2 regions of the Paenibacillus sp. FSL F4-0122 genome follow, and region 2 is predicted to be linked to the other one. Evidence: riboswitches for the same ligand, from Rfam matches in the RefSeq annotation. Region 2 holds a riboswitch; the other holds the start of a gene.
The links. Region 2 has a riboswitch for cyclic di-AMP ahead of MHH49_RS14940 (TrkH family potassium uptake protein). Riboswitches for the same ligand answer to the same signal wherever they lie in the genome.

Region 1 (8,159 bases), 110 kb from region 2:
CAAATCGCCAGAGCCTTACAGAAGAATCAATCCTTTTTTATTGGGATTATTGTTCCAGATTCGAACCACCCTTTCTTTTCCGATCTCATCAAGTATGTTGAAATGAGTGCTAATGAAAAAAACTATAAATTGCTAATATGCAATTCTCTTGACGATCCTGAGAAAGAAACCAACTATATTAGCATGCTTCGCCAGAATCAAGTAGATGGCATTATCATGTGCAGCCACACCATGAATATTGAAAGCTATAAAAAGGTCCCTTTCCCTATTGTCTCTTTTGACCGTTTTATTTCCTCCAACATTCCTTGTGTGGGATCGGATAATTACCGCGGTGGTGAGCTAGCTACCGAACATTTGATACAGCTGGGCTGTAAACGGTTGCTACATATCTCCGGCCCGCTAAATCTGGATATTCTAGCGAATCGTCGTCGGGATGCTTTTGTCATCACTAGTATGAAACATGGTGTAACCTACGATATTATCGAAGGTGCGCACAATAAGCTTACCTTTGATTATTTTTGGTCCTTTGTCACCGAAAATATCTCTCCAGCCCAACTTCGAGAATATGATGGAGTATTTTGCAGTAATGATATTGTGGCTTATGCTTTATACATTTATGCTGAACAGCAAGGCATTCGAGTGCCCGAGCAACTGAAAATCATCGGTTATGATTACCACAGCTTTACCCGCATGCTTCAGAGTCCTAAATTGACTACCATTATGCAACCTAGTGATCGGATCGGGGTCATGCTGACCAATACTCTCCTGCAAATGATCGAAAGTGCTGACGGAGAGCTAATCAACAACACTACTGTAGACGTAACTCTTATTAAAGGAGAGACTACTTAACGTATCTATTAAAAAGGTAGACTACCGTAATTAGCGGTGGCCTGCCTTTTTTTTGTATTGCTTCATTAATAACGACTTTCAGGAATAACGGCTTTCAGGGCAATTATTGTAACAACTTCCGCTTCTCAGAATATGCTGATTGGGCAGGTTCCCATTTTTTAAAGGAATGAACAGGAGAAGTTCAAGGAGGAGATATAGAAATATGCCTGATTACAGACCATTTAAAGGCGATGCTATCCTAAACAAGCATGGAAGGATCAGCAGTCCTATTAGAAAGAGGGAGTGTAACGCACTATTAAAAATAGTCACTGATCTCTCTGCAGTGGTACCCCCCGTACTTACGAATCCCACAACACTTCATATTGTCAATCTCCAAAGAGTGTTAAGAGAGCTATTGGAATTCTTGCATACTTCTAAGTTATGCAGCCCTTTTAGAACTGAGCTACTTTCTGTAGTAGAGATAACCATTGTATCGACCGAAGTCAGTCCCTTCTCAGTCGTAAGCGTTGGCACTAATCTTCAACTGCTATTAGCTGAGTTATTATCTTTTATTCTCGCCACGAAGATTGACCCTAATTGCAAAGATCAGCTGATTATTCAGATCAGACATATTCAGGCTTCTATTACACAAGCAATTGGATTACCTATTAAAGGTGTGACTGGACCTCAAGGGCCACAGGGACCACAGGGACCTCAGGGGCCGCAAGGATCTCAGGGGGTTCCGGGAGCAACGGGAACTACAGGGGCAGGGCTGCAAGGAATTGTTGCTTTTAATCCTGCATTAAGCCCTACTTATCCTGCCGGTCAAGTAGTAACCTTCAATGGTAGTACCTATATAGCTACTGTTGCGGGACCAACGGGAACACCTGGAAGTTCACCAGATTATTTATTAATTGCTGGGGGCTCCACAGGCCCCCAAGGACCTCAAGGCCCTCAAGGAACACCGGGACTTCAAGGACCTCAGGGGCCGCAAGGGGTAGGGCTGCAAGGGATTGTAATCTTTAATCCTGCACAAAGTCCTACTTATCCAGCAGGTCAAGTAGTAACCTTCAATGGCAGCACCTATATTGCTACCGTTTCTGGACCTACTGGAATACCCGGGAGTTCACCAGATTACTTGTTAATCGCTGGTGGCGCGATGGGACCTCAAGGACCACAGGGTGTGCAGGGGATTCAAGGGCCAACAGGTGCGCAAGGACCAGCAGGTCCAGGCGTAGGAGCAACTGGAGCGACTGGCTCGACTGGCGCTGCAGGCTTGGCAGGCCCTGCTGGTGCAACGGGCGCGACTGGTGATCCCGGCGCGGTCGGCGTTGCCGGAGCTACGGGTGCAACGGGTGCGACTGGTGATCCCGGCGCGGTCGGCGTTGCCGGAGCTACGGGTGCAACGGGTGCGACTGGTGATCCCGGTGCGGTCGGCGTTGCCGGAGCTACGGGTGCAACGGGTGATCCCGGCGCGGTTGGAGCTACTGGCATTACCGGAGTCACTGGTGCAACCGGTAACGGTGCAATTATTCCACTGGCATCCGGAGGACCTATTATTATGACCACGGTTTTAGGTGGTTTGGTTGGAACAACAAGCCTTGTAGGCTTCGGAAGTTCAGCCACAGGCATTTCTCTTGTTGGCGGTAATATTGATTTAACAGGTACTCTCCTTGGACCGCTTATCAACTTTGCATTCTCGACTCCTCGTGCAGGAGTGATAACATCCCTTGCTGCTTATTTCAGTAATACCATAGCTTTATCGCTGCTTGGTACTACAATAAATGTAACAGCACAGTTGTACCAATCGGCCACACCAAATAACACATTTACTGCTATTCCAGGGGCATTAGTAGCGCTCCCACCTATCACAGGTACTATTAATCTAGGAACTTTTGTCAATGGAATTACAAATGATATCAATTTTGCTGTAACACCACAGACACGTCTGCTTATGGTATTCTCAGCCACTGCTACAGGCCTCACCCTTGTAAATACAGTCACTGGTTATGCAAGTGCTGGCTTTACGATTGTATAATCATTAAAACAAATTCAAAAAAAGGCATCTGCCATTCCTTCTAAGGAGTGATAGATGCTTTTTTGGTAATATACGGTACACTTACTTGATCTTTCGGACTCAACTGCCGCTATTCGTTAATTTATCCCTGTTTAGAGAGATCATCGGACCTGAGAGGCGCTATTGGGCAGAAATGGTGCTCAATAGCGTCTATTTTGTACAAATAACGCCTATGGGGTCCAATATCAACTCAAAAATAGGAAAATGTTGCAAATAAGAGCGCTTGAGTCCGATAGTCTGTCAATGCCACTCCCCGCTCTTCTTCTCTCCTACTCATGTCCGGAGGCTGAATCCCTATTACCGAAACCTTCCTTTCCTTTGGTCTCGATCAGGAGCTGCAGATACGCTGCTTACTACACCTCCTTCTATACACTTACAATCACTACTTAGGGTCTACTGTTTCTTTCCCACGTCGGGTCAGCAGCTTACTACGCCCCTTCTATACACTTACCTTCACTACTTAGGGTCTACCGTACTCTCCCACGTCGGATGAGCTGCTTAGGTCTACCATTCTCTCCCACGTCGGATGAGCTGCTTACTACGCCCTCCTCTATACAATTACCTTCACTACTTAGGGTCTAACGTACTCTCCCACGTCTGATGCGCTGCTTACTACGCCCCTTCCATACACTTACCTTCACTACTTAGGGTCTACTGTTCTTTCCCACGTCGGGTGAACCGCTTACTACGCCCCTTCTATACTCTTACCTTCACTACTTAGAGTCTACTGTTCTTTCCCACGTCGGGTGAGCTATATTTGATGCTGTGGTAGGGTAGGGACATTAAGTGGCGTTCTAGGTACAATATGCTTGTAAATGTTCAACATCCACCGGTTAGTAAAATACCAAAGGCTGGCTCATTCGTAGATTTCACTACTGATGAGCCAGCCTTTAGTTAGATATCCATTATATTAGGGAAATCCTCCCTAATATTCATCGATAATCGTTTTAAAATAAGGTTTTTAGGGAAATCCTCCCTAAAAATTCATGCAAATACCCATTTATGGCTAAAAACACCCTATTATTAGGGAGGATTTCCCTAATCCACGTTCTAGGAGCCATAATTCCCTTCACTTTAGGGAGAATTTCCCTAATCCACGTTCTAGGAGCCATGCTTTCTATCACTTTAGGGAGAATTTCCCTAATTCACGTGCTAGAAGCCATAATCACCTTCACTTTAGGGAGAATTTCCCTAAAGTTCTACCCAGAAAGACGTCCCATAGCCAGCTCATTCCCCCTGGCTATGGGACGCCCTTTTCCACTTAAACGCTTCGCTTGTAAAGGTCTCCCTATAGATCAGCTAATCTGCTGACTGCCCTGCTGCTTCTCTAAGAAACGTTGAAGAATCGCATTGAATTGCTCCGGCTGGCACAGATTACTTGGATCTAATGCGTTCGGAATAATCGCCAACTGCGCATGTGGCAGCTGGGACACCATTTCCTTCATACAATTCACTCCAAATTCATTAAAGTCCCCTACAATACATAAAGCAGGACGTTTAAAAGCCTTTAAGCATCTGGTGTAATCAACATGGCTCGTAGCCAGCCTTTGCCGATAAAGCTCCCGGGGACGTTTGTCCAGCAGCCCTCTTCTAATCTCATTGTAGGCCAGACTCCAGCGCTCTCGGTACATCATCCGAATCGAAGGCAACACCAGCTCGCTTGGGAGATAATACATTAGCAAACTGCAATATGCTGCCATAGTTTGTATTTTCCCTACAATTGTTGATCCATGAGTCCTACAGAAGCTGTCTGCGACCACAATGGCTTTTACACGCTCAGGATATTGTTTGGCAATATGCTGAACGACTAAGCCACCATAGGCGATTCCTACAAAAACTGCTTCACGAATACCTAGGTCATTCAACAGCATAATCAGATCCAGACATTGCGTCTCAATAATCTCATGTGGGGCCTCCAGCAGTTTACCAGACTTACCATTCCCCCGTAAATCGCACAAAATCACTTTATATTTATCGGAAAAATACTCCAGCTGTGGTTTGAACATACTGTGTGTTAATCCATGTCCATGGATAAACACAACCGGAGTGCCAGTTCCATTGATTTCATAATAGAGCGAAGTTCCGTTCAGTTTAGCGATAGGCAAAGGTAACACCTCTTTCATAATAAATTCTACGACTATATCTGCTTAAAAACGCAGCAAAAAACCACAGAGGGATTCTCTGTGGCTATTCATCACTAAACACGCCATTCATCCTCTCTCCATACGCTTACGAGGTTAGCTGTCGGATTCGGGCAGTGAGAGTTGCCCTACCTGCAGGGATGCATGTTATGCACCCGGAACAGGATTCACCCCATAACCAGTGCCGACTCTCACATCGGCTGCCAGTTGTTGGTTCCCCCGCTTTCCAGAAACGGAAATTAAGCGGATTGCTTATGTAATTGTAAATTTAAGATAATTGTCAGTTCTGAGATGAATCATACTCTTGTAAGGTTTGCTTGTAAAGGAGGGCTCTGGTCAAAATAATGTTGAAAGCAATGCTTTTCATTTCATATTGAGCATACTCTTCATTTTCTCTTTCTTTTGCTCTTGTTTACTCGTTTTATTTAAGAAAATGGCTCTGAACCAAGCCAAACGGAGGTTAAAACACCAGTACTTTCTATATAAAGGCCATCCTTTTCACTGGAGATATGAAAAAAGCTAAGCAGAATCAGAGATATTCCCCTGTCCACTTAGCTTCCTCTTACAATACTATGGCTACAAAAGATCGGCGTTTTTCAATGCATGCTCCCAGCTTGGAAAAAAGAACAGCGCACTTCTCATAAGCTCAGGATCGCTCTGCTTTACTTGTTTTTTACTGATCGAGCTTCCGTCGCTTTGCAGCTTTTTGATCCGACTTAATACTTCATCAGCCTCCAAAGGAATTTCCATTGAAACACTCCTTTCTCAGTGACCTGTTTCCCTTCATTTTCTCCATAATATGTTTATTTATTCCGTACTCTTTATTTCCCCAGATTAAACCATCTGATAGATGGGTTGTTCAGCAATGAACCGGCTAGGAAGCATGGGATATTTGTCTGCTAAGATTTCAGCTAAATATTTCATTCCCGGCGCTTCACTCTCCGCATGACCTAACATGATGAGCGCTTTAGATCTGCCTTGGTGCCCTGCATCCCGCACATATTCCGGAGTCTCCCACTCTGGTCCCTCTCCAGCAATAATTAAATCAAGATTGTGATCATTAAAATGCGGAATAGCCATCGTCCCGCCTCCTCTGTAACCTACTAATATCCCTACGCGTTTGCAGGACAGAGACAGGTCACCAGCAGCGCGTACATAAGAGATCCCTAGCTTACTTTTAATATACTGAGCAGCTTCCAGTACAGTCATAGCAGGAATAGTGAGAATCGTAGCAGCTGCTTGCTGCTCTTCCACGTATGCGGACCAATCTAGTTCTCCCAGCAAACCCACCATAATTCCATCCGGCTTTTGCCGATGCCAATAATCATGATAACGAAAAATAGCAATTTGGGAATGTTCGATCAGACTTTTTTTCGCATGATAAACCGGATCACCTTCTAACCACTCGCTCGCCGCATGATGGCTATAAAATACACCTTCATGCGTGATCAGCAAATTGGCTCCTAACGCTATTGCTTGCTCCACAACATTTTGTGTGGCAGAGAAGGCCGTAATAATCCCTGTGACTTCAGTTTCCGGTTCCCCTGGGTTCAGAATATCGACAGTGCCTTCTACCTGTTCCACAGTTCCCATTAAATCTTCCATAATCGCTCTAATCGTGAGGCTCACTATCATCATCCCTCGATTCGAAATCTAATAAATCTTTCTGCCTTTAAGATCCTCAATTCCGCTCTTGCGGTAAAAATACGTATTGATCCGATCTCTCCATTCCTGCGCATGCTCTGCTTGCTCTTCAAGACGTTGCTTCACTTGCATATACAATCCACTATCCACGCTGCCTTCAAGTGATTCCCATGTCGCTAGAAGCTGTGCAGCCTGCTCTGCCCCCTCGAAATGAGTATCGTAAATATGTTGTATAACCGTTTGCCCCGATTGCAGAACATGCGTGTATGGAACATGATGAAAGAACAGCAACAGCTCTTCTGGACAAGACGCTAGATTCTCATAGTTTGATGCATTAAGACCCATATACTGTCCACTATAACCCGTTCCCGATTTGACTGAACGATCCACACCAATGCCTTTATGATCCGCATAATGGTACGTTCCCCACTTGGCGTATTCATACCCATCCACATTCGGCCCATAATGATGATCCGGATTAACCATCCAACCCACACCTAATGGAGCTGTGTAAGATTCGTAAATCCTCCATGAGTCCATCAACATCCCGCGAATAGCAGCCACTAGACCTTCATCAGTGCCAAAGGTAAGCCGAATCCATTCCTCAGCTATTTCTTTTGCCGTCAGCTCCGGATTCCAAATTAATCTTCCATATCCATACAGATTAGCTTGAGCTAACCCATGCCCCGTCCAGTTCATGTCATCTCCAACATTAGTTACAGCAGCCACACCATTATACTTATTTCCCCACACCGATCCGTCCACAATATGTTTCACAAGCGTAGTTTGCCCTTTGGCATAAGTATTGAAATCAAGGACTTCTTTCCACTGTGGAACAAGATAACAGAGATGCCGCTGCTGCCCCGTATATTCTTGAGCAATCTGAAACTCCATCAGATGATTGGTATGTTCCAGTGCGCCAAACAGCGGAGATACCGGTTCTCTAACTTGAAAATCCATCGGTCCATTCTTGATTTGCAGCACTACATTATCATTAAACCGGCCATCCAATGGTTTGAAATGATCATATGCCGCTCTGGCCCGATCTGTCTTACGGTCACGCCAATCCTGCTTGCAGTTATATACGAAACAACGCCAAATCACGATTCCGCCAAACGGATCCAGTGCTTCTCCCAGCATATTAGCGCCATCGGCATGGTCACGCCCGTAAGTGAATGGCCCCGGTCGATTTTCTGAATCCGCTTTGACCACAAACCCGCCAAAATCAGGTATCGCCCGATAAACCTCACTAGCCTTATCTTTCCACCATTGCCGCACCGCTGGGTCCAGTGGATCAGCTGTCTCCAATGCTCCGATCTGTATCGGGCAGGCGAAGTTAGCACTGAGGAATAGCTTAATTCCGTATACGCGGAATATTCCTGCAATTAACGCGATATCAGGCAAATATTGCTCCGTTATAAATAGAGATTCAAGCTCATGAACATTCACATTGTTAATCGAGATCGCGT
Region 2 (8,159 bases):
CCGTCTGCACCCCTAGCAGAACGAAAGCCCACATGTATCCAGCCCGGATACTATCCAACACATATTGTCCATAGCCGGGCTCTTTGGCGCGGGGCCAAGGGTTCATGCCTCCCTCTTTTCGCCATAGGCCATTGCCGCCCACTAAAGAGAAGTAAAGCAAGGAGGACATCAGCAGGCTGTATAAAGCATAAATGATAAACATAATGACAGAGGTAATCTGTGCTTCTAGCCCTTCGCCTGTTGATTCAGGCAGCATATTATAGGTGCTGATCATCATGATTACAAAATAGGCTGAGCTTAGGAATACCCCACGTTTAAAGGAAGTATGCTCTCTTCTAAGAATACTGTAGACGAGTGCCAGAATTCCTAAAATCAGTGTGGGTATACCGTAACCGAATAATGTCAGCTTTTCCGCTAAAGAGGTCTGTCCTTGTACGTAGGAGGTATGCCAAGCCGGTGCAGTGAATCCGGCATTAAAGCTGGAGACCTGCTCTCCACTGAAATCAAAATAATAGTGCAATAAGGATTCGCCGACCTGAACAGTGCTATCCGTATACACCAGCCCATGGCTTCCTGTATTCGATTCAATTTGTAGCTTGGCAGGATTTACTTCCCATTCCTGAAGCCAAGGACGAGCAAGATTCTCCTTCTGCGCTAGAGTGAGGTCAGCTCCCTTGTCCTCTTTTGCACCAACGGAAGCAATGCCAGACCCCTCTTCGGAGGCAACTTTTGCAGCCTTTGAGAAAGCGACAATCTCGCCGGTATACATATTGAGGTCAACGATGATTTGCGGCTCTTGATCCGCTGACGGAGTAAGCGTTGCACGAAAGACATCAAAAGGATATTTTTGATCCAATTTTTTCTTGGTGTAGTCCTCCACAAGCTTCTCGCGAGACATATAACCATAAAAGGAAGAGTCCGTCTCGTAAAGTACATTCCATTGATCGTTTGGTGCTTCGGTGTAATTGAGCTTTTGTTCTGCGAATAATACGGCTTGGTCACGGGCTTCTGCCTTGCTAATAACGGTGGTATCTTCCCCTGTAGAGCTGCTTAGCAGCGAAGGGGAAATCTGAAACATAATAAATAGAATAAGACCGATAATGCCCGAGATGATGAGCCTCTTGGAGAGGGCACGTTGCTGTAGGGGCTGGCCGACGGGATTCATGTAACGCCTCCTTGTTATGTACTGACAATGTTATGTTCCATTATAGTATTAGTGCCTGGCTGGTTACAAAAAACATTATATGTTCTTTTTATGGGTAATAGAGATAGTATAGAATAGTCATGTGAATTTATACCATGAATTTTATCGTGTTCATTTGTGTACGAATGGTGAGAATCGGTGTAATTGCAGGGAAAACACGGAAAAGTGATGAGAAAAGGTACTCCATTTGATGCAGTCTCTTTAAACCGCATTTTTTCATGTGAATGAGCATTAATTGTGTCTTTGTGAATTCACTAAATAACGTATATAATTTGTATGCAATTGTATAGTAGCCGAATTTCTGGTGAAAACGGGGGAACCATAAGAAGTGATGAAAAGTGGAGTGTACAAGATAAATGGCACTTTCATCAGGGGTGAATTTCGTTCTAGGAACGAATAGGGCAGCCTGCACAGTCCGAATCCGTCAGCTAACCTCGTAGGCTAATTTACTGCAGGAACCAAGTCAGCATTGGTTTTCCAGTGCTTTTTTTGTTGGAATTTTTGATAAGAAGGTGAGCATAGTGGCTTCACAGTTTCGCAGGATTTCTGAATTTAAGTTTCTGAAGCTCTCGCCGCCGCAGATACTGGTGCTTGGTTTTGCATCGATTATTCTGATAGGGGCCTTGCTGCTTATGTTGCCCATTTCAAGCACAAGCGGGAATTCCGTGGAATTTATTGATGCATTATTTACTTCAACTTCGGCAACCTGTGTAACAGGACTTGTTGTGCTGGATACCGGAACTTCGTTCACGATTTTTGGGAAAACCGTAATTATGATCCTGATCCAGATCGGCGGCTTAGGTTTTATGACCATGGCCACTCTATTTTCACTGGTGTTAAAGCGTAAAATTTCTTTGCGGGACAGGCTAATCCTACAGGAAGCCATGAATCACGGCTCTATGGAAGGAATTGTGCGACTGATCCGGAGAGTCCTTATATATTCTCTTGTCATAGAAGGCTGTGCCGCTTTGCTGCTGTCTATTCGCTGGGCTTTTGATATGCCACTGGGAAAAGCGATTTATTTTGGCATATTTCATGCGGTGTCTATGTTTAATAATGCGGGGTTCGATATTTTTGGGGATTTTCGCAGTTTAACTGATTATGTATATGATCCGCTTGTGAATATTATTGTGATGTTTCTGATTGTCTCCGGCGGGATTGGTTTTATTGTAATGTCAGATCTGGTGGAGTTTCGGGTAACCCGCAGGCTGTCTCTACATAGTAAAGTTGTCCTGTCCACCAGCACAGGGCTGATTCTGATCGGAGCTCTGGTTATTTTTATATTCGAGTTTACTAACACTCGTACCCTAGGTTCACTGAATTTTGGCGGTAAAATATTATCAGCCTTCTTTCAATCCGTGTCTCCCCGTACGGCTGGCGCGAACACAGTTGATATTGCTGGACTTCGGCAGGCTACACAATTTTTTATAGTGATTCTTATGTTTATTGGTGCTTCTCCAGGCTCAACGGGCGGCGGGATCAAGACAACAACCTTTACGATGATGATTGGTGCTGTTATTGCTATGCTGCGTGGACGGGAAGATGTTGTGTTGTTCCGTTATCGGCTGGCTCAAGAGCGCATCTACAAGGCATTAACGATCACACTGCTGGCTTTGTTGTTAATCGCCTCTGTGTCGATGATACTCTCCACAACTGAAGACAGTAATTTCTTGGCAATCTTGTTTGAGACGACCTCCGCCTTTGCTACGGTAGGACTGACTATGGGGCTAACTCCGGAACTGTCAGCGATCGGTAAGATTCTACTCTGTCTGACGATGTTTGCAGGTCGGCTAGGTCCACTAACCTTGGCGTATGCACTCGGTCCCAAACAGGGTAAACCACTGTATAAGTATCCTGAAGGTAAAATAATTATTGGATAGGAGTTAATTAGAAATGAAAGCACAGCAATTTGTAGTAATCGGCTTAGGTCGCTTCGGTTCAAGCCTGGCGCTTGAGCTGATGGAAATGGGCTACGAGGTGCTCGGCATTGACCACCATGAAGAACGCGTGGAGGAAATGAGCGATCAGCTGACGCATACGGTAGTAGCAGATGCTACAGATGAGGGAATTATGCGCTCGCTTGGTGTACGGAACTTTGATTGTGGGATTGTTGCGATTGGTGACAATATGGAGAGAAGCATTCTGGCGGCCATTTTGTTAAAGGAGATTGGAGTCAAGCAAGTGGTGGCTAAGGCAATCTCCATCCTTCATGGCCGCGCACTGTCGCGGCTGGGGGTTGATCGGGTTATTTTTCCGGAGCGGGATATGGGGATTCGTGTGGCACACCAGCTGGTGACGCCCAATTTGCTGGATTATATTGAACTGTCCAAGGATTATAAAATTGTCGAGCTGACCGTGCCATCCTGCATGAACGGCAGAAGCTTGTCCGATTTAAATACAAGAGCTAAATATGGCTGCAGCATTGTTGCCCTAAATAGGGAAAGCGGAATAATCGTCGCTCCAACTGCCCATGATTATTTAAGTGAAGGCGATGTTATGGTACTCATTGGTCCTAATGAAAGTATTGACCGTTTTGAGAGTGAAGTTGTGAACCAAGAATCATAGTAAAAGAAGCTGACTCAAAAGTAGTGAATTCTACTTGGGGGCAGCTTCTTTTTTATGGAGTAAAGAGTAGGAAAAGTAATGGATTTTACTATGCCATATGACTATAGATCACGCGTAGTGATCTGTGCTATTGGGGTGTGTGGTGGGCGAGTTACTAGGTGTGATATTCGTACGGCTGTAGTAGATGATTTGTGGTATCTGTGACAGTGGACTATGGGCGAGATGCGTTCTTTGTTTGTACGATGTACAGAGTGGGTGTGAACTAATTAGAGAAAACTTCCCTGAAAACAGCCGCTATTCGCTCTAAATAAACGAAATTAGGGAATTTCTCCCTAATAATTAGAGGGATTCCTTATTAGCTACTGAATCGGCCAAAAATTAGGGAAGTTTTCCCTAATTATAAGTCTTCTGAACAAAAATCTCTGAATTTTAGGGATAAATCCCCTAATCTTTCGATAAGTGCTTCACTTATTGCCTCATTTGGAGATCAATAGGTGCGCCCCTTGATTCATTTGGTCCGGCTTTACTGCTCACGTTCTGTCAGAAACATCTCTTCGGTTACTTGCACCAGACTGCGAGCCGCCGTGCTCATGCTTCCATCGTCACGGTAAATCAGGCAGGTGGTCCGTTGAGTCTGCTCCAGCTCCTTGATATGTAAGGACACCAGTCCGCCGCCGTTCAGCAGCTCTGGACGCAGATAAGACTTTGGCAGCAACGCAGCCGCTTTGACAGTCGGAAGCAGCCGCACGATGGCTTCGAAGGAGTCAATCTCCATGCGCACATCGGGATCAATCCCGCAGCGCTGGAATAGATCGTCCGTCAGGCGCCGGTACCAGGTCCCCTTTGAGAAGAGAATCATAGGCAGCCGGGATAGATTATCCATGGTTAGCTTGGAAGATAAATTTAAAGGATGCTGCTCTGAGACGACCAGTCGCAATTGATCCTCAAACAGAGAAATGCAGCGTAACCCAGGTTCTTGAATAGAGGAAGCGATCAGACCTACATCTGATTTCCCCTCACTAACTGAGGATACGATCTCATGCGTTCGGCCTGTAATCAGCTTCAGCTCTGCGGTCGGATATTTGTCCATATAAGCGTTAACCAGCGGCGGAAGCGTGGTCTGCAGTGAGGTAAGACTAGCCCCCAAGGTGACAAGCCTTGGCTCCCCCTCTTTGAATTTAGAAAGGGCTTCCAGAAACTTGGAACGCTGCTGCCGTTGTTCAAGCGCATAGGAATAAGTGAGACGCCCAACCTCGGTTAACTCCAGTCGTTTGCCATAACGATTAAACAGTGCGACCCCCAGACGTTCCTCGAGTTTAGAAATTTTGCGAGACAAGGCGGGCTGGGATAGATTGAGCTGGCGTGAGGCCCGGTTTAAGCTGGAATGTTCCACAACTGCTGCAAAAACATCTAAATCGTCAAACATATATTGAGGTTCCTCTCCTAGTGCGATGTATGATCAGTAGTGATGAAATTCATAGCCTTAAGGGTAACTGTTCTTATTACATAAGGAAAATCAGGTTATGTCGGAAAATGTTGTTTCGCTAAATGAGAATTATTATCATATAAAATCTATTCTTATGCGTTTATTGTATAACGTTTAATAATTAGATTGCAATTCCCTTATAAGCGAAAAAAGAGTAACATGAAAAGTGACACAAGATATTCACATTTTGTGAAAAATAAAACTAAGTCCGGTAAACTCTAGGATAACGGTAAATTAAGGAATTATGTCATTGGATTGTCAACGTTATCCTGTGTCAAATGTAGTTCCGGCGGTGAATACCCATTAATGAAAACGCTGTTTTAATCGGAAAGGGGTTACTTTGTATGAAAGGATTTTATTCCAGAAAGATTCATTCCTTGCTAGGCGTTATCCCACTTGGAGCCTTCTTCATTGAGCACATGATGACGAATTTTGCGGCTGTAGAGGGTGGCGCTTCCGGTTTCACTGACAGCGTGTTATGGCTGAACAGCTTACCGCTCGTCTTCTTCCTGGAATTGTTCGGTATATGGCTTCCTCTGCTGTACCATGGGGTATACGGACTTTATATTGCGTATCAATCCAAGCCGAACTTGAACCGTTTCAACATTGAAAGAAACTGGCGTTATACCCTGCAACGGATTACAGGTATTGTTACCTTTATCTTTATCGTCTGGCACTTGTTCCAAACACGGGTTCAGGTGGCAGTGGGTAATGTGGAGCACGAAGAATTAGGCGGTCTCATGCACGATATCGTGACTCAGCCACTTCTGCTGACACTGTATATTATCGGTATCGTTGCTGCATGCTTCCACTTCTCGAACGGTCTCTGGTCTTTCTTAATCAGCTGGGGAATTACCGTCGGTCCTCGTGCACAGCGGGTATCTTCTTACCTCTGTCTTGGCATATTTGTCTTAGTAACGTTCATGTTCCTGATTTCGCTGGTTACTTTCCGTGACAGTGAATTTCAAACTGCAGCAACTATTGCCCAGTCCATAAAGACCTTCATTTAATTTAAGAATCCTTTCTGATATTTTCGATAAAAGGAGTGAACTATCATGGCAACATCCGATATCATTATCGTGGGCGGCGGTCTGGCCGGCTTGATGGCTACCATCAAGGCAGCGGAAGCTGGTGCGCATGTCCATTTATTCTCATTAGTTCCTGTAAAAAGATCACACTCCGTATGCGCGCAAGGCGGCATCAATGGCGCGGTAAATACAAAAGGTGAGGGCGACTCCCCTTGGGAGCATTTTGACGACACTGTCTATGGCGGTGACTTTTTGGCGAATCAGCCGCCGGTTAAGGCGATGTGTGAAGCTGCGCCAGGTATCATTCACCTTATGGACCGGATGGGCGTTATGTTCAACCGCACACCGGAAGGTCTGCTCGATTTCCGTCGTTTCGGCGGAACGAAGCGGCACCGTACAGCTTTTGCCGGCGCGACAACAGGCCAACAGCTGCTGTACGCGTTGGATGAGCAGGTGCGCCGCTGGGAATCTGAAGGTCTCGTAACTAAACGCGAGAACTGGGAGTTCCTTTCGGCTATCATCGACGACGAAGGTGTATGCCGCGGCATCAGTGCCCAGAATCTTAAGACGATGGAGATTGAGACTTTTCCTGCGGATGCTGTTATTTTGGCAAGCGGCGGGCCGGGTATTATTTTTGGCAAAACAACGAACTCCGTTATTAATACAGGGACAGCTGCAAGTGCGGTGTACCAACAGGGTGTACATTATGCCAACGGAGAATTTATCCAGATTCACCCAACCGCTATTCCGGGAGATGACAAGCTCCGCCTGATGTCGGAATCGGCACGTGGCGAGGGCGGCCGTATCTGGACTTATAAAGACGGGAAACCGTGGTATTTCCTCGAAGAAAAATATCCGTCCTACGGTAACTTGGTGCCGCGCGATATTGCTACACGTGAAATTTTTAATGTGTGTGTGGATCAAGGGCTGGGCATTAATGGCGAGAACATGGTGTATTTGGACCTCTCTCACAAGGATCCGAAAGAGCTGGACGTGAAGCTTGGCGGGATTATTGAAATTTACGAAAAATTCATGGGGGATGATCCCCGTAAAATACCAATGAAGATCTTCCCGGCTGTACACTATTCTATGGGCGGCATGTGGGTTGATTACAATCAAATGACGAACGTTCCTGGTCTTTTTGCAGCCGGAGAATGTGAATATCAATATCATGGAGCGAACCGTCTAGGCGCCAACTCACTGGTATCTGCTATTTACGGCGGTATGGTCGCAGGACCAAAGGCTGTTGAATACATTAAAGGCCTGAAGAAATCATCGCAGGATATCTCTTCTTCCGTATTCGATAGCTTCCACAAAAAGCAAACGGACAAATATGAATCTCTGTTAGCGATGTCAGGTACAGAGAATGCTTATGTGATTCACAAGGAACTGGGCGAATGGATGACCGCCAATATGACCGTGGTGCGGCACAATCCGAAGCTGGAAGCGACCATTGGCAAAATCAAAGAGCTTAAGGAGCGTTATCGCAAGATCAATATGAATGATGCATCGCGCTGGAATAACCAAGGTGTGGCCTTCACTCGCCAGCTCTGGAATATGCTGGAGCTGTCCGAAGCGATGACACTTGGAGCGCTTATGCGGAATGAGAGCCGTGGTGCACATTACAAACCGGAATTCCCAAATCGTAATGATGAGGAGTTCTTGAAGACCACAAAAGCAGCCTGGACTGCAGAGGGTCCACAAATCTCCTACGATGAAGTGGATGTCTCGCTGATTCCTCCACGGGTACGCGATTATTCGAAGGATTAATGCTTTCCAGTAACAGAATAGCTTGCGAGGCAAGCTTCATGAAATAAAATCAGGCAATTTGAGGAGGGAACCATTATGGCGGAAACAGCTGCAGCTCCCAAAAACG

Region 1: linked by a shared signal. The riboswitch ahead of MHH49_RS14495 (alpha/beta fold hydrolase) and the one ahead of MHH49_RS14940 (TrkH family potassium uptake protein) in region 2 are both predicted to bind cyclic di-AMP.

Annotation. Positions count from the first base shown of each region.
Region 1 covers NZ_JBBODI010000001.1:3,345,175-3,353,333, reverse strand. Annotated here, with positions in the region: gene MHH49_RS14505 (LacI family DNA-binding transcriptional regulator) at 1-849, shown strand, start outside; gene MHH49_RS14500 (exosporium glycoprotein BclB-related protein) at 1,052-2,866, shown strand; gene MHH49_RS14495 (alpha/beta fold hydrolase) at 4,201-5,010, opposite strand; cyclic di-AMP (ydaO/yuaA leader) riboswitch at 5,116-5,302, opposite strand; gene MHH49_RS14490 (hypothetical protein) at 5,623-5,796, opposite strand; gene MHH49_RS14485 (Nif3-like dinuclear metal center hexameric protein) at 5,881-6,675, opposite strand; gene MHH49_RS14480 (alpha-glucuronidase family glycosyl hydrolase) at 6,700-8,159, opposite strand, start outside.
Region 2 covers NZ_JBBODI010000001.1:3,453,276-3,461,434, forward strand. Annotated here, with positions in the region: gene MHH49_RS14935 (CPBP family intramembrane glutamic endopeptidase) at 1-1,165, opposite strand, end outside; cyclic di-AMP (ydaO/yuaA leader) riboswitch at 1,486-1,663, shown strand; gene MHH49_RS14940 (TrkH family potassium uptake protein) at 1,726-3,084, shown strand; gene MHH49_RS14945 (potassium channel family protein) at 3,098-3,769, shown strand; gene MHH49_RS14950 (LysR family transcriptional regulator) at 4,293-5,195, opposite strand; gene MHH49_RS14955 (succinate dehydrogenase cytochrome b558 subunit) at 5,600-6,265, shown strand; gene sdhA (succinate dehydrogenase flavoprotein subunit) at 6,311-8,053, shown strand; gene sdhB (succinate dehydrogenase iron-sulfur subunit) at 8,129-8,159, shown strand, end outside.